Regions from separate parts of the Glutamicibacter sp. MOO4 genome, predicted to be linked through region 2. Evidence: riboswitches for the same ligand, from Rfam matches in the RefSeq annotation. Region 2 holds a riboswitch; the other holds the start of a gene.
What was found. Region 2 has a riboswitch for glycine ahead of cycA (D-serine/D-alanine/glycine transporter). Riboswitches for the same ligand answer to the same signal wherever they lie in the genome.
Positions count from the first base shown of each region.

Region 1: it holds a riboswitch for glycine, as region 2 does, so the genes downstream of both, gcvP (aminomethyl-transferring glycine dehydrogenase) here and cycA (D-serine/D-alanine/glycine transporter) in region 2, are expected to answer to the same signal.

Region 1 covers NZ_CM167800.1:2,195,478-2,210,681, forward strand. Annotated here, with positions in the region: gene AC1Z3F_RS10255 (CPBP family intramembrane glutamic endopeptidase) at 1-214, shown strand, start outside; gene AC1Z3F_RS10260 (baeRF2 domain-containing protein) at 332-1,462, opposite strand; gene AC1Z3F_RS10265 (NADH:flavin oxidoreductase/NADH oxidase) at 1,602-2,711, opposite strand; gene AC1Z3F_RS10270 (L-serine ammonia-lyase) at 3,113-4,522, opposite strand; gene glyA (serine hydroxymethyltransferase) at 4,710-6,032, opposite strand; gene gcvH (glycine cleavage system protein GcvH) at 6,032-6,412, opposite strand; gene gcvT (glycine cleavage system aminomethyltransferase GcvT) at 6,473-7,600, opposite strand; gene gcvP (aminomethyl-transferring glycine dehydrogenase) at 7,613-10,459, opposite strand; glycine riboswitch at 10,624-10,721, opposite strand; gene AC1Z3F_RS10295 (SGNH/GDSL hydrolase family protein) at 10,823-11,611, opposite strand; gene AC1Z3F_RS10300 (serine hydrolase domain-containing protein) at 11,676-12,836, opposite strand; gene AC1Z3F_RS10305 (APC family permease) at 13,100-14,551, shown strand; gene AC1Z3F_RS10310 (RNase H family protein) at 14,635-15,204, opposite strand, start outside.
Region 2 covers NZ_CM167800.1:2,559,480-2,574,683, forward strand. Annotated here, with positions in the region: gene AC1Z3F_RS11960 (carboxylate--amine ligase) at 1-260, opposite strand, end outside; gene AC1Z3F_RS11965 (lipid II:glycine glycyltransferase FemX) at 275-1,417, opposite strand; gene AC1Z3F_RS11970 (metal-sensitive transcriptional regulator) at 1,514-1,843, shown strand; gene AC1Z3F_RS11975 (heavy-metal-associated domain-containing protein) at 1,900-2,220, shown strand; gene AC1Z3F_RS11980 (heavy metal translocating P-type ATPase) at 2,278-4,524, shown strand; gene AC1Z3F_RS11985 (hypothetical protein) at 4,532-4,771, opposite strand; gene AC1Z3F_RS11990 (hypothetical protein) at 4,829-5,299, opposite strand; glycine riboswitch at 5,491-5,589, shown strand; glycine riboswitch at 5,591-5,698, shown strand; gene cycA (D-serine/D-alanine/glycine transporter) at 5,874-7,379, shown strand; gene AC1Z3F_RS12000 (4a-hydroxytetrahydrobiopterin dehydratase) at 7,552-7,956, shown strand; gene AC1Z3F_RS12005 (FUSC family protein) at 7,927-8,958, opposite strand; gene AC1Z3F_RS12010 (MarR family winged helix-turn-helix transcriptional regulator) at 8,958-9,407, opposite strand; gene AC1Z3F_RS12015 (CGNR zinc finger domain-containing protein) at 9,882-10,430, shown strand; gene AC1Z3F_RS12020 (TetR/AcrR family transcriptional regulator) at 10,614-11,231, opposite strand; gene AC1Z3F_RS12025 (putative antibiotic biosynthesis monooxygenase) at 11,315-11,650, shown strand; gene AC1Z3F_RS12030 (WCX domain-containing protein) at 11,807-12,118, shown strand; gene rraA (ribonuclease E activity regulator RraA) at 12,158-12,634, opposite strand; gene AC1Z3F_RS12040 (amino acid permease) at 12,715-14,109, opposite strand; gene AC1Z3F_RS12045 (hypothetical protein) at 14,291-14,584, opposite strand; gene AC1Z3F_RS12050 (DUF308 domain-containing protein) at 14,623-15,204, opposite strand, start outside.

The sequences.
Region 1 (15,204 bases), 360 kb from region 2:
TAACCAGGCCTACTGGGCTCCGCCGGTTGAACCTTGGCAACATAACGCTCAGCAGAACCATCCGCAGGGCAACTATCCACCGCCACCACCGCCTATGCTCCACGATCCAAATCAGCTGGGCCCTGGTTCTCAGCCTCCTAGCGGCTCACCTCAGGTTGGCCCAACACCGGGCGAACCGACGCACAACGATCCGCAGCAACACGACCAGGACTAATTAACTGTCGGTGTAGGTAACGATTCGGTGGGCTAGAAAGTGTCGAACACTAAAATTGGGTTCTTGCCACGAAGATCATCTTCGTAGCAAGAACCCAATTGTTGTTTTGGTGACTGTTTAGGATTTTGCCCAACGCAGCAGGGCGGCGATTCCGGCACCATCAGGGATTAGCGAATCAGGAACGTAACGGATTGTCGCATCCGTTAGTGCCGTGGCACGCAACAGCACTTCCGGTGCAGGCCATTCACCAGCAACCAACTCGGCGTGGTCATCGCCTTCCTGGTGAGCAATCCACGGTTCAGCACTTAGTGCCCGTAGGGTGTGCTCGTCCTGATACTGTCCGACCAGCACGGTATCTGCCTGAGCCGATTGCAGAGCCGTGACAACCTCATCAAGTCCAACTGCTAACAAGGCTCGTCCATTGCCGGACTGCGCGGAGACCTTGGCCTCCAGATCCGCAAGATCCTTGGACTTCACGTCATCAATCAGTTTGGAGATCTGGGCATCTACTTGTTTGGAGTCGGCGCCACCGGTTCGGGTATGCGAATCAATGACTTCAACATAGTCACGTAGGGCAACCGGTAGCTGAGCGATAACGGCTTCGCGCGCCTTGATGTCACCAGAAGCCACGATCAATCGCACGTAGTTCTCGGCAAACATGTTTCTGATCAGCTCAGCGACTTCGTCAGCATTGCGGCGAACCATTTCGTCGGCTGCGGACTGCGCCTTGGGTTGGTCATATTCGCCGGGCACTTTTCGGGCGTGATGGATTTCTTCAGGCAGTCCGACGATACCTTGGCTAGCAATGCGCTCCGGAGAGGCAGTGTTATACAGATGAACCTCGCCGCCATCTTTTCCGACCTCAGCGACGAGGTAAGAGAAAGACCCCCCGCGGGCACGGGCGATGGCTGTGAAATTCGGGAACGGTCCTACGTCAACTGAAGGAGAGGAGACCTTGAGACCCGGAATGATTTCGTTAAGAACTACTTCGCCATCATGAACTGCGACGAACCGTGCAACTGGTGCACGTAGCCCACTTGCTGGTTCCAATACGCCAATGAGCGCTTGTACATCTTGAGGCTGAGCCTGCTGGGACTTAAGCAGTTTTGCGACCTCGTCTGGAAGTCGATCAGCGGCTTCCTGTGCTCCAGTTGTCCCCAACGAAGCATCAACGAGAGCTGTGCTCCAAGAACCATTCCTTCGATAGAGCGAAGCGTCGATTCCATTAGAATCCGCGCGTAGTGCCATGCTGACTCCCTTCCGCACGCGACTCCTGGCCGCGTTGCGACTAGATCCGTGGGACTAACCTAACATCACTATTCAACGGCTGGAAGAGGTAACCAGAAACTAACTGAGGATTCGGAAGAATTCAGCATGGCAACGCCTTTTACCAGCGGCCGCGCCAGTACTGAGGTGGGTGAGATTTCTGCGCACCTAGCTGCTGAGCGGCATGGTTTGGCCACTGCGGATTGCCTAAGGCGGCTCGGGCGATGCTAACCCCGTCAGCCTGACCGGTCACCACAATATGTTCTGCTTGAGTCGGATCAGTGATGACACCAACGGCCGTCACAAACGCGTCCTCTGGCAATGCTTGTTTCACCGCTTGAGCCAGCGGCACCTGGTATCCGGGACCCGTAGGACCGGCGAAAGCACCGATACCTGCGCTGGACAGATCGAAGGCCCGCACGCCAAGGTCATACATTTGCTTGGCAAGCTTCACGGTATCGGCGATGCGCCAGCCCTCTTCAACCCAGTCTTCACCCGAGAAGCGAATGCCTAGGGCCTTATCCGCTGGCCATACGGCGGTGATGGCTTCAACAACTTCTCGTAGGTAACGGGTACGGTTTTCGTAACTTCCGCCGTACTCATCGGTACGCTCATTGGATAGTGGCGAGAGGAACTGGTGGATCAGGTAACCGTGGGCCGCGTGAATCTGAATCAGGTCGAATCCGGCCTCGTCAGCACGTTGTGCTGCGTCTGCCCAATCTTGGACTGAGGCTGCGATTTGTTCGGTGCTCATGGCGGTTGCCGGCTTCAGCCCAAATACGTCCGAGGATGAGGAACTGAAAGTTTCCCAGCCACCGTCTTCGTCACTGATGCTGCCGAGCTTTCCGGCATCTTCCAGTTCCTTTAACCATCCATAGGTCGAAGCTTTAGCGCCAGCGTGCGCAAGCTGAACGCCTACGGCTGCGCCATGGGAACGAACGTATTGCGTAATGGGCTTCCAGGCTTCAACCTGCTCCTCATTCCACAGCCCGGCATCACGGTCAGAGATGCGCCCTTCAGCTGCCACTGCGGTAGCTTCGGAAATCACCAACGAGAAACCGCCGTGTGCCATCGAGCCAAGGTGAGCTAGTTGCCACGTGGTTGGAACACCGTCACGCTTATCGATTGCATACTGACACATGGGCGGCAGAACAACACGGTTGCGTAGCTGCAGACCGTTTCCACTCTTGGTTGGGATGGTCACTGGTGAGAATAGTTTGCTTTGAGGCATACATAGTGAGACGTTGTGAAAGGCCGTTTTATTCCGTGGGCGATTCTTTCGCGGTGCCCCAGTGTCGGGAGCAGGAGTATGCCTTGGACCTGCCTGCCTCTTCGCTCAGACGCTGCATTCCAATGGCTTGGACTTCGTATCAATCCCACGCTTCCACCCTCGACAAATAGTGGAAAAGTCTACTTATTTCTCGTCCGCACTGGCACCGAACAGAGAATCGACAAGAATTCATAATACCTACTCAAAGTGCTAATGACGAAATAGACGTATGGCATCTAGGGGATAAATCATTCAGTATCTGACAAGCGATAGAAATCAGGACTAAGACAGTGAATCCGTGCATTAAAGTGCTTCGGGAGGCCGGATTACCCGACCTCCCGAAACCAAAAATCAGCTAGTGATTAGCATTCAACCACGTTAACGGCCAAGCCGCCCATGGCCGTCTCCTTGTACTTATCACTCATGTCCTTGCCCGTTTCACGCATCGTGATGATCACTTCATCAAGGGTGACGTGGTGCTCACCGTCGCCCATCAGCGCCATCTTCGCTGCGTTAACAGCCTTGGACGCGGCAATCGCATTGCGTTCAATACAAGGGATCTGCACCAAACCACCAATTGGGTCACACGTCAGTCCAAGATTGTGCTCCATCGCAATTTCAGCAGCGTTTTCCACCTGCTTTGGAGTACCACCCAAAATTTCGGCAAGGCCAGCTGCCGCCATCGACGACGCCGAACCAACCTCACCCTGACAACCAACCTCTGCACCAGAGATCGAAGCCTGTTCCTTATAAAGCACACCAACAGCACCAGCGGTCAGCAAGAAGTTCACAACTGCATCGTTCTTCTCTTCATCGTTCCAGTACTTAGCGCCCGGAGCGTAGTGAGTGGCATAGAAGAGCACCGCCGGAATGATGCCAGCAGCACCATTAGTCGGCGCCGTAACAACACGACCGCCGGAAGCATTTTCCTCATTAACCGCCAAGGCCACAAGGTTGATCCATTCCTGCCAATACACAGGATCACGGTCCTTGTCTTCCTTACGCAAACGCTCATGCCATTCTGGTGCACGACGACGAACTTTGAGCCCACCGGGCAGCACGCCGGTACGCTCCAAGGCAGAGTCCTTGCACTCTTCCATCACCGCGTAAATGTGGATCAGGCCCGAACGAATTTCTTCACGGCTGCGGTAGGTCAGCTCATTGGCCATCATGATTTCGGCAATGGACTTGCCGGTGTCCTTCACATGTTCCAACAACTGTGCCGCGGTGGTGAATGGATAAGGCTGTTTCTGCAGCTTTTCCTCAAGGTTCTTTTCGATGCGCTCTTCGGAACCTTCGCGCACGATGAAACCACCACCAACGGAGAAGAAGGTTTCATTGACCAGCTCGTTACCCTGGGCATCGAGGGCCACAAACTTCACACCATTGGTGTGGCGAGGCAAAACGGTCAGCGGGTGCTGAACCATGTCCCCCACCGTGTACTTCAAATCTTTGCGCTGATCTAGCTGAGCAGCTAGCTGCAAAATGCCAGTTTCTTCCATCTGCGCCAGTCGCTCATCAACTTGGGCAGGAAGCACCTTTTCAGGCTCAAAACCTTCAAGTCCCAACATGATGGCGGTGAATGTTCCGTGCCCACGACCGGTAGCGGCCAGTGACCCATAGACATCAACCCGGATAGTCTCCAGGGCTGCTATCTTCTCTTCACGGATTACTTGGGCAATGAATGCGTGTGCCGCACGCATTGGCCCCACGGTGTGGCTGGAGGACGGTCCAATACCAACCGAGAAAAGATCGAATACGCTTACCGCCATGGCGGGTCACATCCTTAGAACTTGGGCATTCCGATAGCTAACTGCCGGAAAGATGAAGGGGTGCGCAAGAGGTCATCCTTGCAACGGGACATCCACACAGTTATGGGTGGACAAATGTGGAGGAAAAACTGCGGGCCCGAAAAGCGAATGTTTCCGCCTTCCGGGCCCTCATCAATAGCTGATGATGTTACTCGGAAACCTTAGCAAGCTCCGGATACAGCGGGTGAGACTCGGCCAGCTTCAGAACTCGGTCCTTCAGCTCTGGCAAAACTGCAGTATTACCATCGGCACCGGCGATCAGTGTCTGCGCGATGATCTCCGCGACCTCAGCAAATGCAGCTTCCGAGAAGCCACGGGTTGCCAGTGCTGGAGTACCAATGCGCAAGCCCGAAGTGGTCATTGGCGGACGTGGATCAAATGGAACCGCGTTGCGGTTAACCGTGATCTCCACCTGTGCCAAAAGATCTTCTGCCTGCTGTCCGTCAAGCTCCGAGTTACGAAGGTCAACGAGCACCAGATGCACATCGGTGCCACCGGTCAAAACGCTGATGCCCTTGGCAGCAACATCTTCCTGGGTCAGACGCTCAGCAAGAATGCGCGAACCAGCCAAGGTACGCTGCTGGCGTTCCTTGAACTCTTCGGAAGCTGCAATCTTGAAAGCTACAGCCTTACCAGCGATGACGTGCTCCAGTGGACCACCCTGCTGGCCTGGGAAGACTGCAGAGTTAATCTTCTTGGCAATATCCGCGTCGTTGGACAGAATGATGCCACCACGAGGACCGGCAAGGGTCTTGTGGGTGGTGGAGGTAACCACGTGGGCGTAAGGCACAGGCGATGGGTGCAGACCAGCTGCAACCAGACCTGCAAAGTGAGCCATATCCACGAACAGGTAAGCGCCGACCTTGTCAGCGATTTCGCGGAAGCGCTTGAAGTCCAGCTGACGTGGGTAAGCGGACCAACCAGCAACGATCATCTTTGGCTGGTTCTCCACGGCAAGGCGCTCAACTTCGTCCATGTCCACCAGGTTGGTCTCTTCATTTACACCGTAAGGAACGATGTTGAATAGACGACCGGAGAAGTTGATCTTCATGCCGTGGGTCAGGTGACCACCATGCGCCAGGTTCAAACCCAGTACGGTGTCGCCTGGGCGAACCAGTGCGTGGTAAACCGAAGCGTTAGCCTGAGCACCGGAGTGTGGCTGAACGTTGGCGTACTCGGCACCAAAAAGAGCCTTGAGGCGATCGATGGCCAGCGTCTCAATGACGTCAACCTCTTCGCAACCACCGTAGTAGCGGCGTCCCGGGTAACCTTCGGCGTACTTGTTGGTTAGCACCGAACCCTGAGCCTGCATAACAGCCTGGGCGGTGTGGTTCTCCGAAGCGATCATTTCCAGGCCACGCTGCTGGCGAGCTAGCTCGGCGTCGATGCGCTGTGCTACCTCAGGATCCAGAGTTGCTAGGGACTGGGTCAGCGATGCGGGTGCCAGAGATTCAAAATTCTGGTTGCTCATTACTGGACATCTCCACCGTTCGCGCTTGCGTAGTCTGCTGCCGAAAGTAGCGGACCTTCTTCGGCGACCTCTACGGTGAACAGCCAGCCGGCACCATATGGGTCTTCGTTCAAGATTCCCGGGTTTTCTACAGCCTCGTCGTTGATCGCAACTACGGTGCCGGTAACAGGCGAGAACAGGTCGGAAACCGACTTGGTGGACTCAACTTCACCACAGGTTTCACCTGCGCTGACCGAATCGCCAACCTCTGGCAGGTCTACGTAGACAACGTCGCCCAGGGCGTCAGCAGCGATCTGGGTGATGCCGACCTTGGCTGGGGACGATGCATCGATCCACTCATGTTCTGCCGAGTAGCGTAATGACGAAAGAACTTTACTCACGGTATTTCCTCTCCCAAGGGAATAAGCGGGCGTATGGCTAGGCCCTACTGATGTTTAACGTTACTTGGCTCGCGTGTAGAACGGCAGTTCGACGACGACAAATGGCAAAGTCTTACCTCGCAGATCGACCTCTAGCTCGGTGCCAACTTCACTGTATTGCGCATCCACATACCCCAGGGCTACCGGGTAGCCGAGGGTCGGAGATGGCTGTCCTGAGGTGATTTCACCAACAGTAGCGCCGTCCTTAACGATGGCGTAGCCACCGCGTCCGGCGCGCTTGCCCAGACCCTTCAGACCGACCAGCTTGCGTGCTGGAGTCTGCTCTCGCAGGGCTTCAAGAGCCTTTCGGCCCACAAAGTCTTCTTCCTTCTTGAAGGAGACTACAGGGCCAAATCCCGCATCAAATGGGGTGCGTTCTAGGCTTAGCTCGTTGCCGTACAACGGCATGCCAGCTTCCAGACGCAGCGAGTCACGTGCGGCAAGGCCACACGGAACCAACTCGTGATCCGCACCAATTGTGACAATTTTTTCCCACAGCTCGGCCGCTTGATCATTGTTGATGATCAATTCGAAGCCATCCTCGCCGGTGTATCCTGTGCGCGCAACCAGAACGTCAAGACCGCCGAGCACCAGATAAACCGCTGCGTAATATTTCAACTCTGTGACGGAGTCAACGGTGCTTTGGTCAGCTGCCAGCTTGGAGACGATGTCCTGCGCGTTCGGTCCCTGCACTGCAATCAGCGACTGACGCTCCGAAGCGTTATCGACCTGGACATCAAATTTAGCTGCACGCTCTGCAAGGGCTGCGGCTACCACCACAGCGTTGCCAGCGTTAGGAACCACAAGGAATTTTTCTTCTTCAAGGCGGTACACGATCAAGTCATCAATGATCTTGCCGTCATCATTGAGGATCAGCGAGTACTTGGCCTTGCCCACCTTCATGATGCCAAAGTTGCCTGCCAGCGCGGTGTTCAGCGCGGTGACCGCTTCCGGTCCAGCCAGGTACACCTCGCCCATATGGGACAGGTCAAAAAGCCCAGCAGTGGAACGAACAGCCTTGTGCTCGGCCAATTCTGAACCGTACTTCAGTGGCATATCCCAGCCGCCGAAGTCAGTGAAGTTTGCGCCCAGCTCTTTGTGCTGTTCATAGAGGGCGGTGCGTTTTAGTTCGTGGGTAGTCTCAGTCATCGTGAAATCCTCTTAGTCTTCAAAGGCTTCAGGAGCCGGGCAGGAGCAGATCAGGTTACGGTCGCCGGAAGCACCATCAATACGGCCAACAGCCGGGAAGTACTTGTCGAACTTCAGACGCGATACCGGGAACGCAGCCTGCTCTACCGAGTACTTGCGGTCCCAGTTGCTGTTGACCACGGCGGTAACGGTGTGTGGAGCGTGGCGCAGTGGCGACTGTTCAATGGTGTAAACGCCCGAGAGCACTTCTTCCATTTCCTGACGGATGGTGATCATCGCTTCGATGAAGCGCTCAATCTCGCCCAAGTCCTCAGACTCGGTTGGTTCCACCATCAGGGTGCCTGCTACTGGGAAGGACAAGGTTGGTGCGTGGAAGCCGAAGTCGATCAGGCGCTTGGCCACATCTTCTGCGGTCACCCCAGTCTTGGCGGTCAATTCGCGCAGGTCAAGGATGCACTCGTGGGCAACCAATTCCTTGTTACCGGTAAACAGTACTGGGAAGTGCTCGTTCAGACGCTTGGCAATGTAGTTGGCGTTCAAAATTGCATGCTTGGTAGCTTCGGTCAGACCGTCGCCGCCCATCATCGCAATGTAAGCCCAAGAGATTGGCAGTACGCCGGCCGAACCGAAAGCGGTAGCAACCACTGGCACACCGTCACGTTCGGTGTAGGTGCCCGAAGCGTCGCCTGGCAGGAATGGCAAGAGGTGCTCGCCTACGCCGATTGGGCCAACGCCTGGGCCGCCACCACCGTGAGGGATGCAGAAGGTCTTGTGCAGGTTAAGGTGCGAAACGTCGCCACCGAAGGAACCTGGCTGTGCCAGACCAACCAGTGCGTTCATGTTGGCACCGTCGATGTATACCTGGCCGCCGGCGGCGTGGATCTTGTCGCACACTTCGCGTACGTCAGCGTCGTACACACCGTGAGTGGATGGGTAGGTGATCATGATCGCAGCCAACACGTCCTTGTTGGCTTCGATCTTGGCATCCAGGTCATTGGAATCGATGGTGCCATCGGCAGCAGTCTTTACAACGACAACCTTCATGCCAGCCAGTACCGCGGAAGCCGCGTTGGTGCCGTGAGCCGAGGCTGGGATCAGGCAGACATTTCGCTGACCCTCGCCGCGTGATGCGTGGTAGTCCGAGATGGCTAGCAGGCCCGCGTATTCACCCTGGGAACCAGCGTTTGGCTGGATGGAGACGCCAGCGTAACCGGTGATCGCGGTCAGTCGACCTTCAAGGTCGGTGATCAGTTCACGCCAACCTTCGGTCTGCTCTGCCGGCGCGTAAGGGTGGATGGAAGCGAACTCTGGCCAGGTGATGGATTCCATTTCGGCAGCCGAGTTCAGCTTCATGGTGCACGAGCCCAATGGGATCATGGTGCGGTCCAGTGCCAGGTCGCGGTCCGAGAGACGACGCAGGTAACGCATCATCTGGGTCTCGGAAGAGATGGTGTTGAAGATCGGGTGGGTCAGGTAGTCGCTGGTGCGAACCTGCGACTCTGGGATCTCAAAGCCTTCTGGAGCCGAAAGCTCTACGCCGAAGACCTCAAGAAGGGATTTGACGATGCTTGAGGTGGTGGCCTCATCGGTGGAGATACCAACCTGGGTGTCGTTGACCTTGCGCAGGTTGATGCCCGCGGTGATCGCCTTGGAGATGATTTCCTCGGCGTTCTTCACGTTCACCACAACGGTGTCGAAGAAGGTATCGGATGCGAGGGTGAAGCCGCCTGCTACCAGCGAGGTGGCAATCACGCGAGCGTGGTTGTTGGCGCGGGTTGCGATCTGCTTCAAACCGGCTGGACCGTGGTACACCGCGTACATCGAGGCACAAATGGCCAACAATGCCTGAGCGGTACAGATGTTGGAGGTCGCCTTCTCGCGGCGGATGTGCTGCTCGCGAGTCTGCAGTGCCAGACGGTAGGCAGGAACGCCAGCGTCATCAACCGAGACACCAACCAAGCGCCCTGGCATCGAGCGGGTCAGACCATCGGCAACGGCCATGTAGGCCGCGTGTGGACCACCGAAGAACAGTGGAACACCAAAACGCTGGGTGTTGCCCACAGCGATATCGGCGCCTTGTTCACCCGGAGGGGTGATCATGGTCAAAGCCAAAAGGTCAGCAATGACGGTGACCATTGCGCCGGCGTCCTTGGCGGCTGCGATGATGCTTGCGTGTTCTGCGATGGAGCCGTTGTTACCTGGCTGCTGCAATACGATGCCGGAGATGTCGCCTTCTGGCAGGCCTGCGGAGAGGTCAGCAACTTCAACTTCGAAGCCCAGTGCGTCGGCACGGCCCTGCACAACCTTGATGGTCTGCGGGAAGATGTTGGAGTCCAGGACGGTCTTGCCCTTGGCCTTCTTCTTGTTAGCACGGCGCATCATCAGCACGGCTTCTGCGGCGGCCGAAGATTCGTCCAGCAAAGAAGCGTTGGCGATTGGCAGACCGGTCAGATCCATCACCATGGTCTGGAAGTTCAGTAGGGCTTCGAGGCGGCCCTGGGAGATTTCTGGCTGGTACGGGGTGTAAGCGGTGTACCAGGCTGGGTTTTCGACAATGTTGCGTCGAATCACCGCTGGGGTGAGGGTGTCGTAGAAGCCCTGACCAATCATCTGGGTCTTCATGACGTTTTTGGAGGCTACCGCACGCAGGTGGGCCAGCGCTTCGGTTTCACTTAGTGCTGCTGGAATATCCAGTGCGGCACCTTGTCGGATATCTGCGGGAACTGCGGTATCAATCAGTGATTCTAGGCTGTCGTAGCCAAGAGTCTGAAGCATGGTGGCGACGTCAGAAGGACGCGGGCCGATGTGGCGAGTAACGAATTCACTGTTCGTAGAAGCCGAAGTCTGCGTGATGGTCATGGTGCTGGAGTCTCCACGGGATCTGTCTTGGCGCATGCCAAAGGAAGGACGCTTTGCCTCCCCATCCCTGTTGCACTACCTGAGAGTTTTACGTGTTCGGCCAACAAAGCCGAGCACTTGCACCTTCGGTGAACCGGATCTGGCCGGCTACTTTCCAGAGTTGCCTCGTGATGGCGGTACGGGGGCCTGAGAGTTTCCTGGGGAGGAATTGCTCCTACGGCGCCCGTCCATGGTGTGAACGGGACTCTCCCGCCATCCGTCTATGGCGTGTGCTGCTGATCTTAGATCTGCAGCACACAACCATGTTACCTGCCTCGCGCTTTAGGTCAAAGAGTCGCGCTGCGTTGAACTGTCACAAAAGTTTTACTTCGTGACCGCCGTGAGTTGAACGTACTGCGGATACCTTGCTGACAAGGAATCACCCGAGGATGTGCCCGAGAGCCTGCGCCTAACCCAAGGAACCAAATGTTCGGTAGCCCAACCCAATTCTTGCTTCAGCTTTTCGCCGCGAGAGTTCACCGCGTGATCCGGCAGAACCGGAGCCTGAAGTTTATCTGCCCAGTTTTCGTCGGTGACCTGGTGTCGTCCAAGAACGTCAAGAACCCTCGCGGCCATCAGTGCATGTCCCAGCTCGTTCATGTGCAGGCGATCTACAGACCAATAACGCAAGTCTGAGAATTCGCGCCAACGCCAGTAGTCCGCAATGACCGCGCCGTACTTATCGGCAATCTCGCGAATTTTCTCGTTATAGATCGCAGTACGCGGACGGGTCTTGGAGAACAAGGGAGATTCGACAGTGTCAAAACCGGTGAAGAGTACAACGGTGCTTCCGGCCTCGGTGAAGCGTCGGACCATCCCTTCATAACCACGCATCAGCGCATCAAGATCTGCTCTGGGGCGCAAGATGTCGTTTCCGCCGGCGTAGATGCTCACCAGATCTGGCTTCATGGACAGGCCTTGGTCCAGTTGCTGGTTGATGACCTGACCGATTTTCTTTCCGCGTACCGCGAGGTTGGCGTATTCCCAGTCGCCCTGCGCGCTGAGCACTTCAGCGACTCGGTCGGCCCATCCGCGCACCTGGTTAGGTCGATTCGAATCTACGTCGCCGACGCCTTCGGTGAACGAATCACCCAATGCCAAATACTTCTTCACTTCAATCTCACTTTTGTATCTGCTAAATTTTTCTGTTCACTGCCAAGGTTCAGTTTGCCAAGGTTCAGTTTGATTTAGCCTTGGCGTTCTTGGCGAGGATCAGCTGGCGCGCCAGCTGACTGAGCTTGACCCCGGTAGATGTGTCTTTGGGTCCTTCGTTGCGTGAGGGAATGAAGCCAAAGCCGAGCTGGTAGGCAGGGTCGGCAAAGGCCAAAGATGAGTTAGCTCCGTCGTGACCGTAGGCGAAGATGGAGCCGTAATTATTGCGGGCGGTAGCCTTCATGAATCCCAAGGCAAAAGCCTGCAACAAACCGTTGCTTCGATCCAGTCCGTAAACCAGTTCGGTGGAGACCTGTGACCAGGTGTCCGCGCTGAGGAATCCTTGCATCGCGCCGAGGGATGGAACGGCGCCGAAGGATGCGGCATAGATTCCGGCCAGGCCTTGAGCGTTGGCTACCGCACCCATGGACGCCGGACCGATCTGACGTACCTGGGCTGAGTTGGCCAGCTCATGCCAGTTGTAAACCGGACCGTCTGCCAAGGCGAATCCGGAGGCGGAGTTTACCGCCAGGCCAGCTGGCGAGAAGGGATCAAAAAATTCGCTTGGCGCTTCAACGCCAGCTAAGACATCTCGGTAGCGTGATTCCAGCGACGGGTCTTGTCCGATATAAACGTCTGCCGACAGAGGTTTACGGATGCGCTCTTCAAAAACATCTTTAAGCTCTTTGCCGGCGACGCGGCGAACCAGTTCTTCCATCAGTACGCCCATGGTGATGGCGTGATATCCAACGATGTTCTGACCCAGCGGCCAGATGCTTGGCATGGACGCCAGAACCTTGGCATATTCAGCCGAGTTCAGTAGGACTTCACTTGGTACACCGCCGGGAACACCAAGAACGCCAGCCTGGTGACTGAGCACCTCGCCAACGGTGAGCTTATTCTTTCCACCGGCGCCAAATTCTGGCCAGTAGGTGGTCATTGGGGCAGCTGGATCAATCAGGCCATCTTGGACGAGTAAGGCGATGACCAGTGCGCCCATGCCTTTGGTACACGAGAAGACACAGGTCAGTGCATCCGCCGCTAAATGCTCACCGACGCTGTGGCTGAGCACGAGTTCACCCCGGTGATAAACAGCGAGCTGTGCCGAGTAGTTTTCTTCTTCAGCAGCTCGTGCTTCCAGAGCTTGAGCCAAAGGTGCGAAATCTTCGCTAATCACCGAGTCCATCTACGTCCTTAAAGTGCTTGTCGCTTTTCAACTAACCCTAGTCGGATCCAGCGCAATTCTCACTTGGCTCGCCAACATGCTACTAAGATCCCATCCGTATGTCAGGTCACAGCTAGAGGGGCGTAGTACCGCTTATCGTCATTTTGCAACCTTTGGACTCGTGATACTGTGAGCCAACTCAGAAGACGGTTTGCCGACTATGGGTGCAACAACTAAATTTGTCATGCTTGCCACCTACTACTGAAGGAGATGATCTCGATCGCATGACTGTGAATAGTGACACGCCAGTACCCCAGGGCCAGGATACAGAACTCAAGCGGGTGATCGGCCCCAAGCTGCTGCTATTCCTCATCATGGGCGATATCATCGGCGCAGGCATTTTTGCCATCACCGGTAAGGTTGCTGGCCAAGTGGGTGGCGCGGCCTGGTTGCCGTTCCTCGTTGCTTTTGCCATCGCAACTTTGACCGCTTTTAGCTACCTCGAACTGGTCACCAAGTACCCACACGCCGCTGGCGCGGCTCTGTACGTGCACAAAGCTTTTGGCATCCATTTTGTCACTTTCATCGTGGCTTTCACCGTGGCCTGTTCAGGCATTACTAGTGCCGCGACCTCAGCAACCTTGGTTGGTCAGAACCTTCTGATCGGTTTTGGCCAGTTCATTGATGGTGTCCCCACCACGCCACAAGCGGGCATGTGGGCTGCCATTGCCATCATCGTGATCCTTGCGCTGATCAACTTGCGAGGTGTGGGTGAGAGCGTCAGGTTCAACCTCGTCTTGACCATTATTTCGCTGGCCATCATGGCAGTGATCATCGGCATCGGCTTCTCTGTTATTGCGTCCGGTCAGGGTGATATCAGCCGTCTTGTAGTCTTCGAGACCCCGTCGGACCGCAGTCTTTTTGCCGCGGTAACCATGGGTACCGCCATCGCCTTCTTCGCCATGGTTGGTTTTGAAGACTCGGTGAACTTGGTGGAAGAAACCAAGAACCCAAACAAGGTATTCCCGAAGATCATGTTTATTGGTCTGGGTTTGTGTGCAGTGATCTACATGCTCGTGGCAGTTACCGTGATCATGGTGATCCCTACCGGCGACTTGCTGAACCCGAAGAATCCAGATGCCGGTATCTTGCTGGACGTGGTGCGCCTGGGCGCCCCGAACATTCCGGTGGACGCTATCTTCCCGTTCTTGACCGTTTTTGCCGTGGTCAACACCGCGCTGATGAACATGCTGATGGCAAGCCGATTGCTCTACGGCATGGCCCGTCAAGGCGTGCTCCCGCAGTTCTTGGGCAAGGTGCACTCCACCCGCCGCTCCCCTTGGGTAGCCATCTTGTTCAGCACCGCGCTGGCCATTGCTTTGGTGGCTTACGTCAACTTGGATAGCGAGAACGGCATTGTTGGCTCGCTGGGTGGAACCACAGCACTGCTGTTGCTCTGCGTCTTCGCCGTAGTTAATGTTTCATTGCTGGTCTTGCGCCGCGAAAAGGCACCGGAAGATGCCTTCCGTACCCCGACCGTCATCCCGATTCTCGGCGTAGCCTTCTGCCTGTTCCTCGCCGGCCCGTGGGCCCGTTCGCGCGAGGACTGGGTGCAGTACGAAATTGCCGGCCTATTGCTGGTTATTGGCGTACTGCTCTGGGCAGTGACCTGGCTGGTCAACCGCATCAATTACAAAAAGGGCATTATCGAAACCCGCCCCGGGCACTACGAATAAATAGCATCGGGTACAGCTGTGGTCCACCGAGAATTTTTCTCGGTGGACCACAGTTCTTTAAGCCTCTAATCTCGCACTGGCCGCTATGCGGACTGCTCGATAGTTTCCTGACGGAAGCGAAGCTTCCAGCCCTGTTCGCCTAGTTGCCACCAGGAGGAGACCACCAAAACTTCAGAGTCGCTTGGCTTCATTCGGTAGGCCAGCAACACCATTTCTTCACTGATCTGTCGGGTGGCCAGAACCTGCATCTGCCCCGTGGTGGGCAGGGAGGATCCGGAACTCAACAGGGTGCCGATGGTTGCTACATCCAGTAGCCCACCGTGGCGGGTCACCTCTTGGTAGCTGGGGTGCAAGAAGTCGGCGATCTCAGTAAAGCTGGTGCGGATTTGTGGGTCGAGGAATCCTTGCTCCAGCTCATAAACCGTCGCGGCAAAGTCCCCGGATGTTGACACTAGCGCAGATACCTGTGCGGGTTGTTCGGCTTCGTGAGCTGGCTCAACTGGCTCTGCCGGCGCGGACGTAGTGGAAGCACTTGCCGCGGCTGGCGCTTGTGCGCTTCCCACGATGTAACCGGGGCCAGCGTCAGGGGAAGTTCCCCTTTGATGAGCGGTGGCCGCTGCGCGAGCACGTTCGTCGGCAGCCTCGTTCAGGTC
Region 2 (15,204 bases):
AGCATCAGTGGGCGCGCAGTGTTTGCGGTGAGTTCTGCGGCCAACTCGATCAAGGCTGCCACGACGCGGGCCTCGTCAGCCATGGAGCCGATGGGGCGCAGTTCGATGGCTACCGAATGCTCGATAACACCGTTGCCCGCTGCGGGCAGGACTACCGAGCGAACACCGTAGGCTTCATAAAATTCGCGCGCCAGTGTGTAGGTGCCAATGTCGCCGCCGAGAATGACGGGGACGAATGGCTGGGTTTCTTCGATTGCCATGAGTACTGTTTTCCCTACTTCTTGCGCCAGTTCATGTACTTTTCGAAGGCCCAGGCCAGCGGCTTGTTCAGCGCTAGGTCCCATTCGCCGTTGGTCTGCACGATGTCACAGCCGGTATTGGTTTTGAACTTGGTCAGACCCGAGAGGTGGTGTTCCTTATCCAAGGTTGCGCTCACGCCGCCCTGATCAAGGTAGCGGCAACCGGCAGCGATGGAGTCTTCCACCATGCGGTTCATAATCGCCTTAGGGGCAAAGAGTTTGCGCTGCTCATTGGAGGAGGCACCGTACAGGTACCAGGCTAGGTTGGAGGAGCGGATCACGATGGAGGCGGCCAAGTCCACGCCTTCGTTACTCGCGATGTACAGGGTGCAAGAACCTGGAACGGCTTCGTTGAGCACCTTGTGCATGGTCTCGAAGTAGCTCAGTGGACGGCCGGTGAAGTCTTGGCGGTCTGCGGTGGTGTTGTACAGGGCATGGAATCGAGCCATGTCCGCGGTGTCGCCCACTTCAACTTCCAAGGTGCTCTTGAGCGCCTTACGAGTTTCGTTGCGGGTGGTCGCGGAGTAGCTGGCCATCACTTGCTCAACGTCCAGCTGGGTGCCATTTTCATCCTGCAGGGCAACCCGTGCGACGTATTCGGGCTGGCCGGCGCCGAAGTCTAGGCCGACGTCTTCCTTGGTGAAGCCCAGGTCTAGCAGGGCGTCGTTCAAGGCCAGTGCCTGGGCCGACGAGCTTTTCAGCTCTAGGTCCGACAGCCGGGTGAAGCCTTCCTTGCCAAGGTTTTTGCGTACAGCTCCGGCAGCCCAGGTGCGTACTTCGCGTCCTGGTCCCATCTTCAGCTGGAAGGCACCGCGATTGCGCAGGTAGGCAGCCAGTGGGCGGATGACCTTTTCGGCTGGGTGCGCTTGGAAGTCAATCACTGGACCATCTGGCACATAGGCCAGGGTCTTCTTGATGACTGGGGCGGCGCGGTGCAGTACTAGCGCGGTGCCAACCAGTTCGTCTTGGTCAAACCAGCCGATGGATTCACCACGCCAGCCGCCCTTGACTCGGGCCCATTCTGGACGCTGCAAAAAGCTAACGTCGAGGGCGGTCTCAAGGAAAACTGAGTGTTCGGCGCTGGTAATCGGACGCACGTGCAGGTCGTTGTGGCTCACGGGTGAAATCTTATCGTGCTTCGTGGACTTAAGTAGGGAGGTTGAATACCCCTAGGGGGTACTTGATTTAATACCCCATAGGGGTATTCTAGGAATATGGAAACCACGCAGAGCGTTGATGAGCATGCACAGCATCATGGCTACCACGCAGATAAAGCCGCGCTGGAACGCCGACTGAAGCGTATTGAAGGCCAAGTTCGCGGAGTGGCCAAGATGGTTGATGAAGACAAATACTGCATCGATATTTTGACCCAGATTTCGGCGATCAACGCAGCATTACACAAGGTCAGCGTGCAGCTGATCGATGACCACATCGGCCATTGTGTGGTTGATGCGGCGAAGTCCTCACTGGAAACCGGGGACCCGAGCATTGTGCAGGAGAAAATCTCCGAGGCCACCGCAGCGATATCGCGTCTGGTCCGATAAGCGTTTTTCACCTAGATTTCCGATTCACACAAAATTCATCGAAAGAGAGCAAGATCATGAGCCACGACTGCAACTGCGGATGCTCCAGCGAGAACAATTCGAACACCTCTCAGGGCCTACAGATCACCACTCGTGATCAGGCAACTCCCCTGAACATCCAAACGGAACTGAAGATCTCCGGCATGACCTGCGGTCACTGCGTCGCCTCGGTCACCGAAGAACTCAAGGAACTTTCCGGCGTACAAAACGTCGATGTCGTTCTCGATGCCAAGGGCATCTCCACGGCCACCGTCACCGCAACGCAGCAGCTGAGTGAAGCAAGCCTGCGCGAAGCGATTGACGAGGCCGGTTACACCCTCGAAGCAATCAACGCCTAGCCACCCGCGCCAGGCACAGCCCGTGAACAACGGGCCAGAAAGTGCAAGGTAGAAATAATGAGCTCCCACGCACCCCAGAAGCCAATCGCAGAACTGCGTACCGTCGATCTTGATATTCAAGGAATGACGTGCGCTTCCTGCGTGAACCGAGTGGAACGCAAACTGGGCAAGTTGCCCGGTGTCAGCGCCTTGGTAAACCTCCCGCTGGAAACGGCAAAGGTTCAGGTACCGGCTGATGTCAGCGACGAAACGCTGATCAATACCGTTGAAGCTGCCGGCTACGGTGCCTCGGTAAAAAAGCCAGTACAGCCCGAGCATCACCATGATGGGGATGAACATTCGGGTCATGAGCATTTGGTCCCCAACCATCTGCTGCGACGGCTGATTGTTTCGGCGGTGTTCACCATCCCGCTGTTTGTGATCTCCATGATCCCCGCCTTGCAGTTCCCGCATTGGGGCTGGGTAGCCTTTGCACTGGCCACGCCGGTGGTCTTCTATGGTGCGTGGCCTTTCCATAAGGCAGCAGCAATCAACGCCCGGCACTTATCCTCCACCATGGATACCTTGGTGTCTCTCGGTGTGCTGGCCGCCTATCTCTTCTCGGCAATCCAGCTTGTTCTGGATCCGCAGATGACGGCACACGTTGGTATGGCCATGAGCGAGCATGCCCTCTACTTTGAGACCGCAGGTGTTGTGGCCACCTTGCTGTTGCTCGGACGATTCCTGGAGCATCGCGCCAAAACCTCAGCATCTGATGCGCTGAAATCCTTGCTCAGTCTGGGCGCAAAGGAAGCAGTTGTGCTGCGTGATGGCCAAGAAGTGAAGATTGCGGCCAGTGCATTGCAGCCAGGAGATCACTTTGTGGTGCGCCCCGGTGAGAAAATCGCCACCGATGGCACGGTTATCCACGGTGATAGCGCGGTAGATACCTCATTGCTCACTGGCGAATCCGTACCGCAACAGGTTCGCGTGGGCTCCGAAGTTACCGGTGCAACTCTGAACACTTCTGGCCGTCTAGTAATTGAAGCCACCCGCGTTGGTGAAGAAACAACCCTGGCGCAGATGGGCAAACTGGTCTCCGAGGCACAGTCTGGCAAGGCACCCATTGCCCGGCTTGCTGATCGCATCTCGGCCGTCTTTGTCCCGATCGTTCTGGGCATCGCCGTACTCACCTTTGTTATTTGGTGGCTGGTCTCGGCTGATCCATATCAGGCATTCAGTGCAGCTGTTGCTGTGCTGGTCATTGCTTGCCCTTGTGCTTTAGGTCTTGCCACTCCCATCGGTTTGTTGGTGGGTACCGGCCGCGGAGCTCAACTAGGCATCTTGATCCGTGGTCCACAGATTTTGGAGGACACCCGCAAACTGGACACTATCGTTCTAGATAAGACCGGCACCGTCACCACCGGAGTGATGACACATACGGGTACAAGCACCGCACCTGGCGTGAACGCAACTGAAGTTTTGCTGTTGGCCGCAGCAGTGGAACACCATTCAGAACATCCAATTGCCCAGGCTATCGCCACTGCCGGGGCCAACGTTGGACCGCTGGCCGAGGTGAGCAATTTCCGCTCGGAACCCGGTGGCGGAGTCATGGGTACCGTAGAAGGCAAGAGCATTGTTGTTGGCCGGCCCAGCTGGCTTGAAGCCCAGGGAACGCTACTTGATTCTTCGTCCCGCTCTTTGCTCGAAGAGGCTGAAGTAGCGGGCGCCACGGCCATCTTGGTTGCGGTCGACGCCCAGTTCCAAGCGGTGATTTCCGTTGCTGATCAAGTCAAAGCAACTTCTTCAGAAGCGATCAAGGAACTGCAATCCCGTGATCTGCGCGTAGTTTTGCTCACCGGCGATAACCCGTCGGTAGCCGCCAAGGTGGCAGCACAAGTTGGCATCAAGGCAACCGATGTTTTTGCTGGTGTACTGCCAAGTGAAAAGGCCAAGGCTATCTCTTCGCTGCAGGAGCAGGGCAAGGTTGTGGCCATGGTGGGTGACGGTGTGAATGACGCTCCGGCGTTGGCTCAAGCCGATCTTGGCATCGCCATGGGCTCCGGCACCGACGTTGCCATTGAAGCTGCAGATATTACGCTGATGGGCAATGACCTTCATCAGGTCGCTGCCGCCATTGATCTATCGGATAAAACCTTGGCCACGATCAAGATGAACCTGTTCTGGGCTTTCGCCTACAACACTGCGGGTATCCCGATCGCGGCCTTGGGTTTGCTCAATCCAATGATTGCTGGTGCCGCTATGGCAGCCAGCTCCGTCCTGGTGGTGGCCAACTCACTGCGCCTCCGCAGCTTTGGCAAATAACACCCGGTTACGGAGTCTCCCTGACGCTGGTCAGGACTTTCTTCAGAGTTGAGTACTGCTCACTTGCCACGAAAGTCTTGGCCTCGTCGAAGGTGGTATCCCCGTCGTCGTCAAGTCCCAGTGCCTGCAGATACTCAGGATTCATGGCCATAATTGGAGTTTTCTCGGCACTGGTTTTGAAGTAATCAATTGCCGGTGCTTTGGTCCAGTTTTGCCATTCATCATCGATGATGACGGCAACGCTCAAATCCCTTTCACCAAAGCTGGCTTCCCAGTAGTAGGAGACCACACTGGTCGGTGCGTACTACAGATCAGGCGCTGGGGCAGAGTCAAGCACTTCACGCTGATAGGTGTTCGGGCCATCACTGTCCCTGAAACTAGTCGTTTGAAGATCCAACGCGAGATTCTTCTTTGAATCCAAGATCTTGTAGACCGAATAGTCGTCTTGGCATCCGTATTCACAATCTTCAACGATTTCCCAGTCCTGCGGAAGGTCAAAGGTGACGTTGTAGAGCGAAACGGTGCGCCAGCTATCCCCCGGATCTTCCGTTGGTTCCGTTGGTTCAGGTGTCGGAGTTGGCTTGGCAGTTGGTGGCCCGGCGTGCTCCGGTGCCGGCGCCCAACTCGGTGGACCTGCATGGCCCGGTGGGCCAACATGATCCGGACGTCCGGCATGATCAGGTGGCGCTGCGATGGCAACTGCACTGCTGGTAAGCAGAAGACTCGCTGCCAGTACTGCGCCACCCTTGGATAGCGACTTGAGAATGGGTTTCATTGTAGGGTCTTCTCTCCCATCCACAATGATGAAACTGACCCGACCTTTAATCAAGAGTCCGGACATAAAGATACTGCCTCGGTTTGGTATCACTAATGTCTCGGTGCTGCCCCAAAGAAACCTTGCACCATGAGACTTGCGTCACATTCACTGCTCGGGGCATACTGTGATGGCATCACCACATATGCCATTGATACGTGGCGGGAGAGTCCCGTCCTCACCAAGGGCGGGCGCCGTAGGAGCAATTTCCTCCCCGGGAAACTCTCAGGCCCCCGTACCGCCACGAGAAGGCAACTCTGGAAAGCAGCGCAGAATGAACTGCGCTCACCGAAGGAGCAAGCTTCGCCCAGTAGTCGGGTTGAAGTGAAAACTCTCAGGTTCATATACAGATTGGGGAGGGACCACGAACAGTGACGCTTTGTGCGCATTAGATTCGACGGCTCTCTCCAGTGGCATAGGCAGTTGCTGCTCTTAGCGCAGCGAGCTGACGTTGCCTTCCCGGAGCCGGCGAATCTGGCGTCTTGAGCAAAGCAAGTTGCTAGGCGTCACGCCACACTCCTGGAAGGCAACCAGCATGAGTACCACCAGTTCTGATCCCACACTTGAACGCGGACTATCAAACCGACACATCCAGCTCATCGCCATTGGCGGTGCCATCGGCACCGGCCTGTTCATGGGTTCGGGTAAAACGATCTCCGTCGCCGGCCCGTCAGTCATCTTTGTCTACATCATCATCGGCTTCATGCTCTTCTTCGTCATGCGGGCGATGGGCGAGCTACTGCTGAGCAACCTCAATTACAAGACTTTCGCCGACTTCGCAGGAGACCTGCTGGGCCCCTGGGCGGCGTTCTTCACCGGCTGGACCTATTGGTTCTGCTGGGTGGTCACCGGCATTGCCGACGTCGTGGCCATCGCCCACTACGTTGCTTACTGGTGGGGTGAGCTATCACTGTGGATTCCCGCTCTGGGCTGCATCGCGCTACTACTCGTGCTGAATCTGGCCACCGTGAAAGCCTTCGGCGAAACCGAATTCTGGTTCGCGCTGATCAAGATCATCGCCATCGGCGCACTGATCATTATTGGGCTAGTCATGATCATCACCGGGTTCCAACACAATGGTGCCACCGCATCGGTGAGTAATCTGTGGGCCAATGGCGGAATGTTCCCTACGGGCTTCATGGGCTTTGTCGCAGGGTTCCAAATCGCCGTATTTGCTTTTGTGGGCATCGAATTAGTGGGTACAACTGCCGCCGAAACAAAGGATCCTGAGAAGACCCTGCCCAAGGCCATCAACTCCATCCCGATCCGCATTCTGTTCTTCTACGTCGGCGCCTTGATCATCTTGATGACTGTCCAACCATGGAAGCTGTTCTCCCCGGAAAACTCGCCATTTGTCGGGATGTTCACCCTAGCCGGGCTGGCTGGGGCGGCCGCCATCATCAACTTTGTGGTGCTCACTTCCGCGACCTCCAGCGCCAATTCCGGCATCTACTCCACCTCCCGCATGCTGCGCGGTCTAGCCCTAGAAAACGATGCTCCAAAAAGCTTTGCCAAGCTTTCGCACCGCAAAGTTCCCAAGAACGCCCTGATGTTCTCGTGCATGTTCCTGCTGGCTGGGGTTGTCCTGCTCTACAGTGGCGATTCGGTAATGGGAGCCTTCACGTTGGTTACTACCGTTTCGGCCTTGTGCTTCATGTTTGTATGGACGATCATTCTGCTCAGTTACCTGGTGTTCCGCGCCCGCCGCCCTCACTTGCACGATGCATCGGCCTACAAGGTTCCCGGCGGTCGAGTGATGCCGTACGTAGTTCTGGGCTTCTTCGGATTTATTCTGTGGGCCTTGACCACCCAGCCTGATACTCTTGTTGCCCTACTGGTCACACCCATCTGGTTCCTATTACTGGGTATTGTCTACCTCGTGATCCGCCGCCACCCGAGGCATCAAGCGCTACGCATGGCGCACGTGGGCAAGGTCGCTCACGAACGCTATGAAGCCGCGGCCTACCGAGATGCTCAGGCGTTTGGCCACCGCGATATTCCAGCCACAGAAAAGGTTCTGGAGCGAAAGGTGCATAAGTAGCCCTAGATACCTCAGCGCGACAGTCGGCTGCCCCGGACCTTAGGCCTAGGGTCCGGGGCAGCCTGCGTATTCACTGTGGACGCTGTACCCCGGGACTAATTACTGCGATGATGAAATTTGGCGGCCTCTGGCCAGCACCATGGGATGACCCTCCGCCTTCAGGAGATACACCATGACTGTCCTTCGACAGATTCCTTTTCATGAATCACCAGCAGCATTAAATCTGAAGCAGCGTTTAGCCGCTCTTGATGATTGGATGGCAGACGAGGATTCATTCACAGCTTCCTACCGATTTGAATCCAGCAGCACCGCATTAGAATTCATTACCCTCGTGGGCTTGCTCGCTGAAAAGGTTGACCTTCACCCGCAGGTGGATTGGCGTGCGGATGTTGTCACGCTTCGTTTAGCCCATGAATTGAATACCGAAATTACCGAGCAGGATCTTTCACTGGCCCGCCGCATTTCCACGGACGCGCACCGACTGAGCTGCGTGGTGCTCAAGCTAAAGCAAGACACCGCAGCCCAACCCAAGGGCAAACCAGAAGTACTACGCGGCGGTCTTTCGGCGACTCGCTAATATTCCGATCACGATGCTCTGCACTGCGCCAACCCCGGCGCCCAGTGCGGTCATCGCGATACGGTCAATCAGTAAGCTAGAAGCCGGTTCCGGGCTGACCATGTGAACCATCAATAGCGCGGTGACGGTCATAAAGATCATGCCAATGGCGTAGTTGCGCAAGATGACCAGCTCAATGCAGATCTGACCAATAATCGCCACCAGCAAGATGACCCAGATGGGCGGCTGGAAGGCAAAAACTGCGGCGGCCAGCAGTACACCAACGCAGGTTCCAACACTTCGTTGTAGACCTCTGGCCACACGCGCATAGGCATCAATTCCAGTTACGGCTGCTATGGCACCGAGGCTGGCCCAGTACCAGTGCCCACCACCAACCAGCTGAGCGACAATGCCCGCCAGCAGCACGCCCGATCCCATCTGGAGTGATTCAGGCAGGGCGCGTGCCGATGGGGCCCAAGAGATCCCTCGGCCCAACGTGTGGAACAGGTGCGCCCGTCGCAGCGACAGACCAAGCATAAACAGCAGGCTGAAGATCATCGTTCCGCCACCAACTAGCAGCACACCGATGAACGAGTTAGTTGTAGCGGGAACGGTGATGCAAGCGCCACCTGCGAAGACCGCAAAGACGGGTCCTGGTGGCATCCATCGGGCTGCGTGAGAAACATAGTGCGCACCAAAACCAATCAGCGCCAGCACGACGACGCAGATGAAAAATGGCGCGTGGATGTACGAGAAGTAGGTTCCGAGCAGCATGGCAGCCAGCTGCACCAGACCTACGGAAAGCTGCTGCCAAAAACGTGGCGCGTAGGAATCGTAACGTCCAAAGACCGAACAGAAAGCACCAAAGGCGGCATACATTGCCCAGTCCAGGTGGCCGGTGATGGTGACCAACACCAGCGGGACGGTCAGTGCCAGCGCAGCCTTAGCGGCCGGGATCACCGAGGGTTTAGGTGGCGCGACAACAACACTGCGTGCGAGGACTTCTTTGACATGTTGTTTCATTAGCGTGCCTCGCCATCTTTGGTGGCTACCTGCTGAAGCAATGAACGCAGGGTTGCTTGTTGCTTGGCGTCAAGCGCACCAAAGACGTCAGCTTCGCTACGTTGCGCCGCGGCGGTGGCCCGTGCGGTGAACTTCTTGCCGGCGTTCGTCAGTGTGACGACGTTGCGCCGGCGGTCCGCCGGGTCAACACTGCGCTCTAAGATCTTTCGTTCGGCCAGTTCGTCTAAGTAGGCCACTAGGTGCCCGCGGTTCAGGTTTGAATGCTTGGCCAAGTCATTTTGCGACATTGGCCCGAACTCGGCGAGCGCGCAAACGATCATGAAGTGGTTGCGTGTCAGTGATTCTGATTCCATGAGCTCGGTGAGTTCTTGGGTGCCTATACGTCCAGCCCGCGAGGTCAGGTAGCTCAGGGAGTTCCATTGGAACTGGGGAATCAGAAAGTCGTTCATCCCTTCAAAATATCATTTCATCCCGAAACTATTTCCGTATGAGCCAATAACCGAACGAACGTCACATCCGTATGACGGCAACAGCAACACTGAGGGATGAGCACAAGCTAAAAACGCTGACGTGCAAAGAAATCTGAAAGTTAAACAGCTAGACCCCCTTGATCTCAAGAATATGAGGGGGGTCTGCGCCATTAACTATATTCCTGCTTCACTCAGATTTTCAACGTTTCGTTGACTCACAAGAAAACCTCCGCGAAAGCACCTCTTGATTCCTGGACTCTACGGTTGCCAGACTCAGCAAGGGCAACAAGTATGCCACCAATGGTGGCATACTCAGATCAGTACTTTCGCTCATGCCTAATAACATCTCTTGAGAAGAATTTTCCGTCCCACACAAGGGCAACTAAACAGACGGGCATCTCGATGCGGTTAGGCTTGTAATGCAGTCAATCCACCCTCATTCAGGAACGAATTATGACCTTTGCTCCAGATATCGAAGCTTCGCTGAAGACCGTCGTGAACCTCCTGAACACCGAGGTACAAATAATCGACATGCTCTCCACCGTGGCTGATCTGGACGAGTTCCTTGACTCTGAAAATTTTGAAGGCTCCCGCGCTCACAACCAGGCCGAGCTACGTTCTATTCGCCAGTTGCGTTCCCAGCTCAAGAGCATCTGGACTGGAGATGAAGAGGAAGCAGTATTTAGGGTCAATCAGATCCTTCGTAACGCTAACGCCCAGCCGCAGTTGATCAAGAGTGAAAATCTCGGTTACCACCTGCACGCTACAACCACCAGCACTCCACTCTACGACCGGTTGGCAGTGGACGCAGCCATGTCACTTGCTGAGGTCATTCGTGCTGGCGGTCTAGAGCGACTGCGAATCTGTGCTTCTTCCGATTGCCACAATGCCCTGCTAGATCTGTCACGAAACCGTTCAAAGATCTATTGCGATATCGGCAATTGTGCTAACCGCGAGCACGTTCGCGCCTACCGTGCGCGCAAGGCAGCAAAGCTCTCGTAGTCACCGCCTTACAGGTTAAGCGGCATTATCCGCGACAACGGTGACTTCGGAATTTCCCGCAGTCACCTCAAGACCTGCCCAGTCATGATGCTTGTTTGTCTTAGATTTCTTCTGACGGATAATTCATGCAGGACCAGTTACTGCTAGACCTTGCCGGATCATTTAAGCGCCTGCCTCGAGCTCTTAGCTCTGCGGGATTTTGGCGATGCTCAATTGTCCTTCGGATTCGTCATCAACTAGATCCTGTGCCAGCGAACGAACCGTGTCTGCCACGATTTTCTTGTGGCGAGCCACTGAATTTTTCCCCAAGATCACTTGGTGAACGTTGGGGGTGGCCAGCAGCGAATTGCACAGCGACACTACAACAAACAGTAGGTTCTGCGCGTCCTCTAAATTGCTGATACCCAGAGCAAGTCGAATCTCTTGAACTTTGGAGTCAGCTCGCACCGAGCGCTCTTTAGCGCCGGCTGCACTGCCATGTTCGAGACCTTCCCAGTGGGTTAGCCGTGCCAGCTTTGAGTTCCGCGAGGAGAAGTCAAAGTATTTTTCAGCGAATGCCACAATGCTTGCGACACCTTGGCCCGTCACTGTGACGGCATCAAGGGCAGTGGACAATTCGTGCACCAGCGCCGCCTCAAAGAGCCCCTCCTTGTTGCCGAAGTAGAAGTAAATCCGTTCTGGGTTGCATCCCGATTTATTTGAAATCTCTCGAATCCGGGCGCCAGCAAACCCACGGTCTACAAACTCTTCAACTGCAGCCGTGAGCAATTTTTGACGAGTCGCCCCCGTATCCCAACTCATGAATCAATTCTATCTCCAAACAAGTGTTTGGAGATTATTCCATGGCCCACGTAAACTGACCTCACACATATAGTTGGAGATTCATGACCCCCACGAGCAACGAGCTAGCGACTGCCGAGACGTCTGCAGATCCGCAGACTCCACCAAAACTCCCCTCCATACACACCAGAGCAGCCTTAACGTGGCTAGCCATTTTCCCGATGGTGTCTGTGGGAATGTTGGTGTTGGCGTGGCTTGCTCCCCCATGGCATCCAGTTCTTCGCTCCCTGGTGCTGACGTTGATTGTCGTTCCGCTGACCGTTTACATCACCGTGCCAGCCTTGCTCAAAGCGCACCACAAGACGGTGAACCGCACCTGGCGCAAGCCTCGTCCTATGATCACTGAGGTAGACAGCGCCCTACCTACCGAAGGTGCCTAAGTAACGGCATCCGGCGACGCACCGGCGGCCCAATTTGCGCTTGTGTACGGTGATCGCCGGTTTTGACTCGGTGATTCCTCGCCTTTAACCCGATCAGCACCCTATGATGAACACACCACCGGTACACCGGAGTTGTAGTAGCTGAAAGGACAGGTCATGTCACAGGGAACGCACGCATCAGATGACTACGAGGCACGTCTGGAAGCCGGTCATAGCAATCCATTAATGGCCGCTGGTCGCTGGGTAGTTGCACTGGCTTCAGCAAGTTTTGGTGACGGTGAATTCGAAGCCAATGAGCCACAGGTTGTTGTGCATTCACGTGTGGATGATTCGGTACTGTTGCGAATGACCACTTCCAGTTTGGAAGAGGCCGAACGCTTGATCGTTCAGATCCGTGAAGACTTAGAAAATCTCAGCCCGGAAGAATTCCGTAATGAGTGGGAATCCGCAGGCGACCAAGAACGCTAGCCGTGATCGAGCGCTAACCGAGGTTAGCGCTCGATGAGGTTAATGCTCAACAAGGATCCCGTCGATGTCTGCGTAGACCATCGCACCTGGGCGCACCTTCACGTCCCCAATAGTGATCACTTCATCTACCGCACCATGTGAACGTTTGACCGTCTTGCGCGGGTTGCTACCAAGCGCCTTGATGCCCACCTCAAGCTCCGCCAGCGCTGCGCGGTCGCGCACCGCGCCGTGGATAATGACGCCAGCCCAGCCATTAAGTTCCGCACTGGCGGCAATCATGTCGCCCATCAGTGCAAAGCGCAGGGATCCCCCACCATCAACGACCAGGACTGCACCCTCACCGGGGAAGCTCAAGAGCTCCTTGATCAGCCCGTTGTCTTCAAAGCACTTCACTGTGCGCGCTGGACCGTTAAACGATAGGCGTCCGCCGAAGTCTTGGAATTGCACACTGACGGACTGTAAAGCCTCACCATGCTGGTCATAGAGGTCTGCAGTGCTAATCGGTTCCTGCTGCATTCGGGCTCCTTAGAATCTGCGAAAGTGTTCCACAACACAGCATATCGGTGCCCCACGTACCAGCCAGTACAAGTTAGTTGTTACAGATCCAGTTCTGCTTGGTAGGCCTTAGCGTTCAGTGAGCCTAGGCGTGAATGGCGTCGGCCGTAACCAACGTAGATGCCGATGCCCACAACCATCCAAATCCCAAAGACCACCCAGGTAATTCCGGCCAAGTTGAACATCAAGAACAGACAAGCTGCGATGCCCAGAATGGGGGTGACCGGGTACAGCGGAACACGGAAAGTACGTGGGGTATCTGGCTGAGTTTTACGCAGGTACATCACCGAGACACCAACCAGCGCAAAGGCAAAGAGCGTACCGATGCTGGTTGCTTCGGCCAGCTGACCCAAGGGGATCAGTGCGGCGGCAATTGCCACCACCAATCCAGTAACCCAGGTACCAACTACCGGTGTGTGGGTCTTGGGTGAAACCTTGGCGAAGAACTTTGGCACCAGCCCATCGCGCCCCATGGAGAGCAAGATACGCGTCTGTCCGTACAGGGTGGTGAGCACTACCGAGATAATCGCGATGACCGAAGCTAACGCAAAGGCCAGCACCAGCCACTTCTGTCCGGTGATCTCCGAAACGATCTGAACCAGCGCCGCTTCAGAAGTAGCGAACCAGTCCCACTGGCGGGCACCAATAGCGGCAACGGCTACCAGTACATAGATCGCGGTGACCAGCACCATGGCGATCATGATGGCCCGGGGCAGATCACGCTGCGGGTTTTTTGCTTCCTCGCCCGCGGTGGAGGCAGCATCAAAACCGATGTAAGAGAAGAAGACCATGGAGGCTGCACCGGTGACTCCGGCAGCGCCCATCGGTAGCAACGGAGCAAAGTTTCCGGCATCAAAAGCGGTAAAAGCAACAATGACAAAGAAGATGAGGATGGCGATTTTCACCAACACCATCACGGTGTTTGCTAGCGCAGATTCGCGCGCTCCGCGCACCAATAGCAGGGTTGCAAGAACCACCACGATCAGCGCCGAGAGGTTGATAACCCCGCCGTCACCCGGGCCGCCTGCCAAGGAATCAGGCAAGGACAGGCCAAAAATTTGCAGGGTCTGGTTAACATACGCGCCAGCGCCCACGGCAACGGCGGCCGCTGAAACCGCATACTCCAAGACCAGACACCAACCGCAGATCCATGCCACACCTTCACCCAAGGTGGCATAGGAGTACGAGTAGCTAGATCCGGAAACCGGAACCATGCCAGCCATCTCGGCATAGGACACTGCCGAAAGAAGCGCCGTGATACCGGCAAGCACAAAGGCAATCCAGATCGCTGGGCCAGCCACTGGAACGGCAGATCCAAGGATCACCAAGATGCCAGTACCGAGGGTGGCACCAACGGAGATCATCACCAGCTGCAAGACGCCCAGTGAGCGCTTAAGCTGCCCGAGCCCTGCGTTGTTGGCTGCGTCATTGCTCATCGCCTTGATGGACTTGCGGCGGCGCAACTGCTTGCCCAGAGGGGTGCTGCCTGATGGCTCGGTGGTGCTGGTGCTGGTGCTACTCACGGGGAATCCTTGAACGTGTTACGGCAAACGAGAACGCGCTGAGACTATCTATGGTGGACAGTCCCAGCGCGTGATGCGTGGTTAAGCTTTATTATCAGTCTTCAAACTTCTTGTCCGGGTTCAAGGAAGATCGGTTCACGCCGGTCCCCTTGCCCAAATCTGGATCATTCTCCTTGCCGGCCATGGTCATCACCGAGATGACCAGCAGGCAAGCGATAAAGGTGATGCCGAAGCACGCTAGGCCGATATCAAAGCGCAAAGGATTTTGTGATCCGCCGGTGGAGCTAACCAAGCCGACAACTCCTGCGATGAGCGCCATGATCAGCGAAAAGCTCAGTGGACCCTTGATTGACTGGCTCCACGGCTGCTTCTTCTTGTTGTTTCCCACCAAGAACTCCGTTTCTACTTTTCGTGCAGACCTTAAGACTAGTTGCTTTCCGGCTCTGGTGTGTCGCTTGTGTTCGCGGTTGCTGCCTTCATTTCGTGGCGATGCCCAAAGCCAGCAATCAGCTCGAAGACCGCCAGAATAATGGTGCCACCGCCAATTAGGCCGAAGAGCGCATGGGCGTCCATGCCACCGGACAGGCTCAGTGCAATGGCCAAGATCACGCCTACTGCACCGGTTACCAGCTGGTTTCTAAACGGCGGGAACTGCTCGCGCAGCTTCGTAAAGACATAGAGCTCAGCGATACCGGTGATCAAGAAGGCGAATGCGGCAATGTAGCTAATCCATGCCACCGAACTAACAAAGATAGTTGCGATACCTGCCAGCATCATCAACCCGGCACCCAGAACGTAAGGGCTACGCGACTTCGCAGGCGCGCTTTCCACTGCTACGTATTGCCACATCAAAGCGGCGGTGACCACGAAGAACGCTGCGGTTACATAGGCCAGAGCATTCTGGTCCGCGCCGATCCAGAAGATGGAGAGCAGAGCGTAGATAACGGCAGTGACACCGCGCAGAAAGACTGGGCGGAATACTTCTTGGGCTTGAACTGGGGTGGTTGT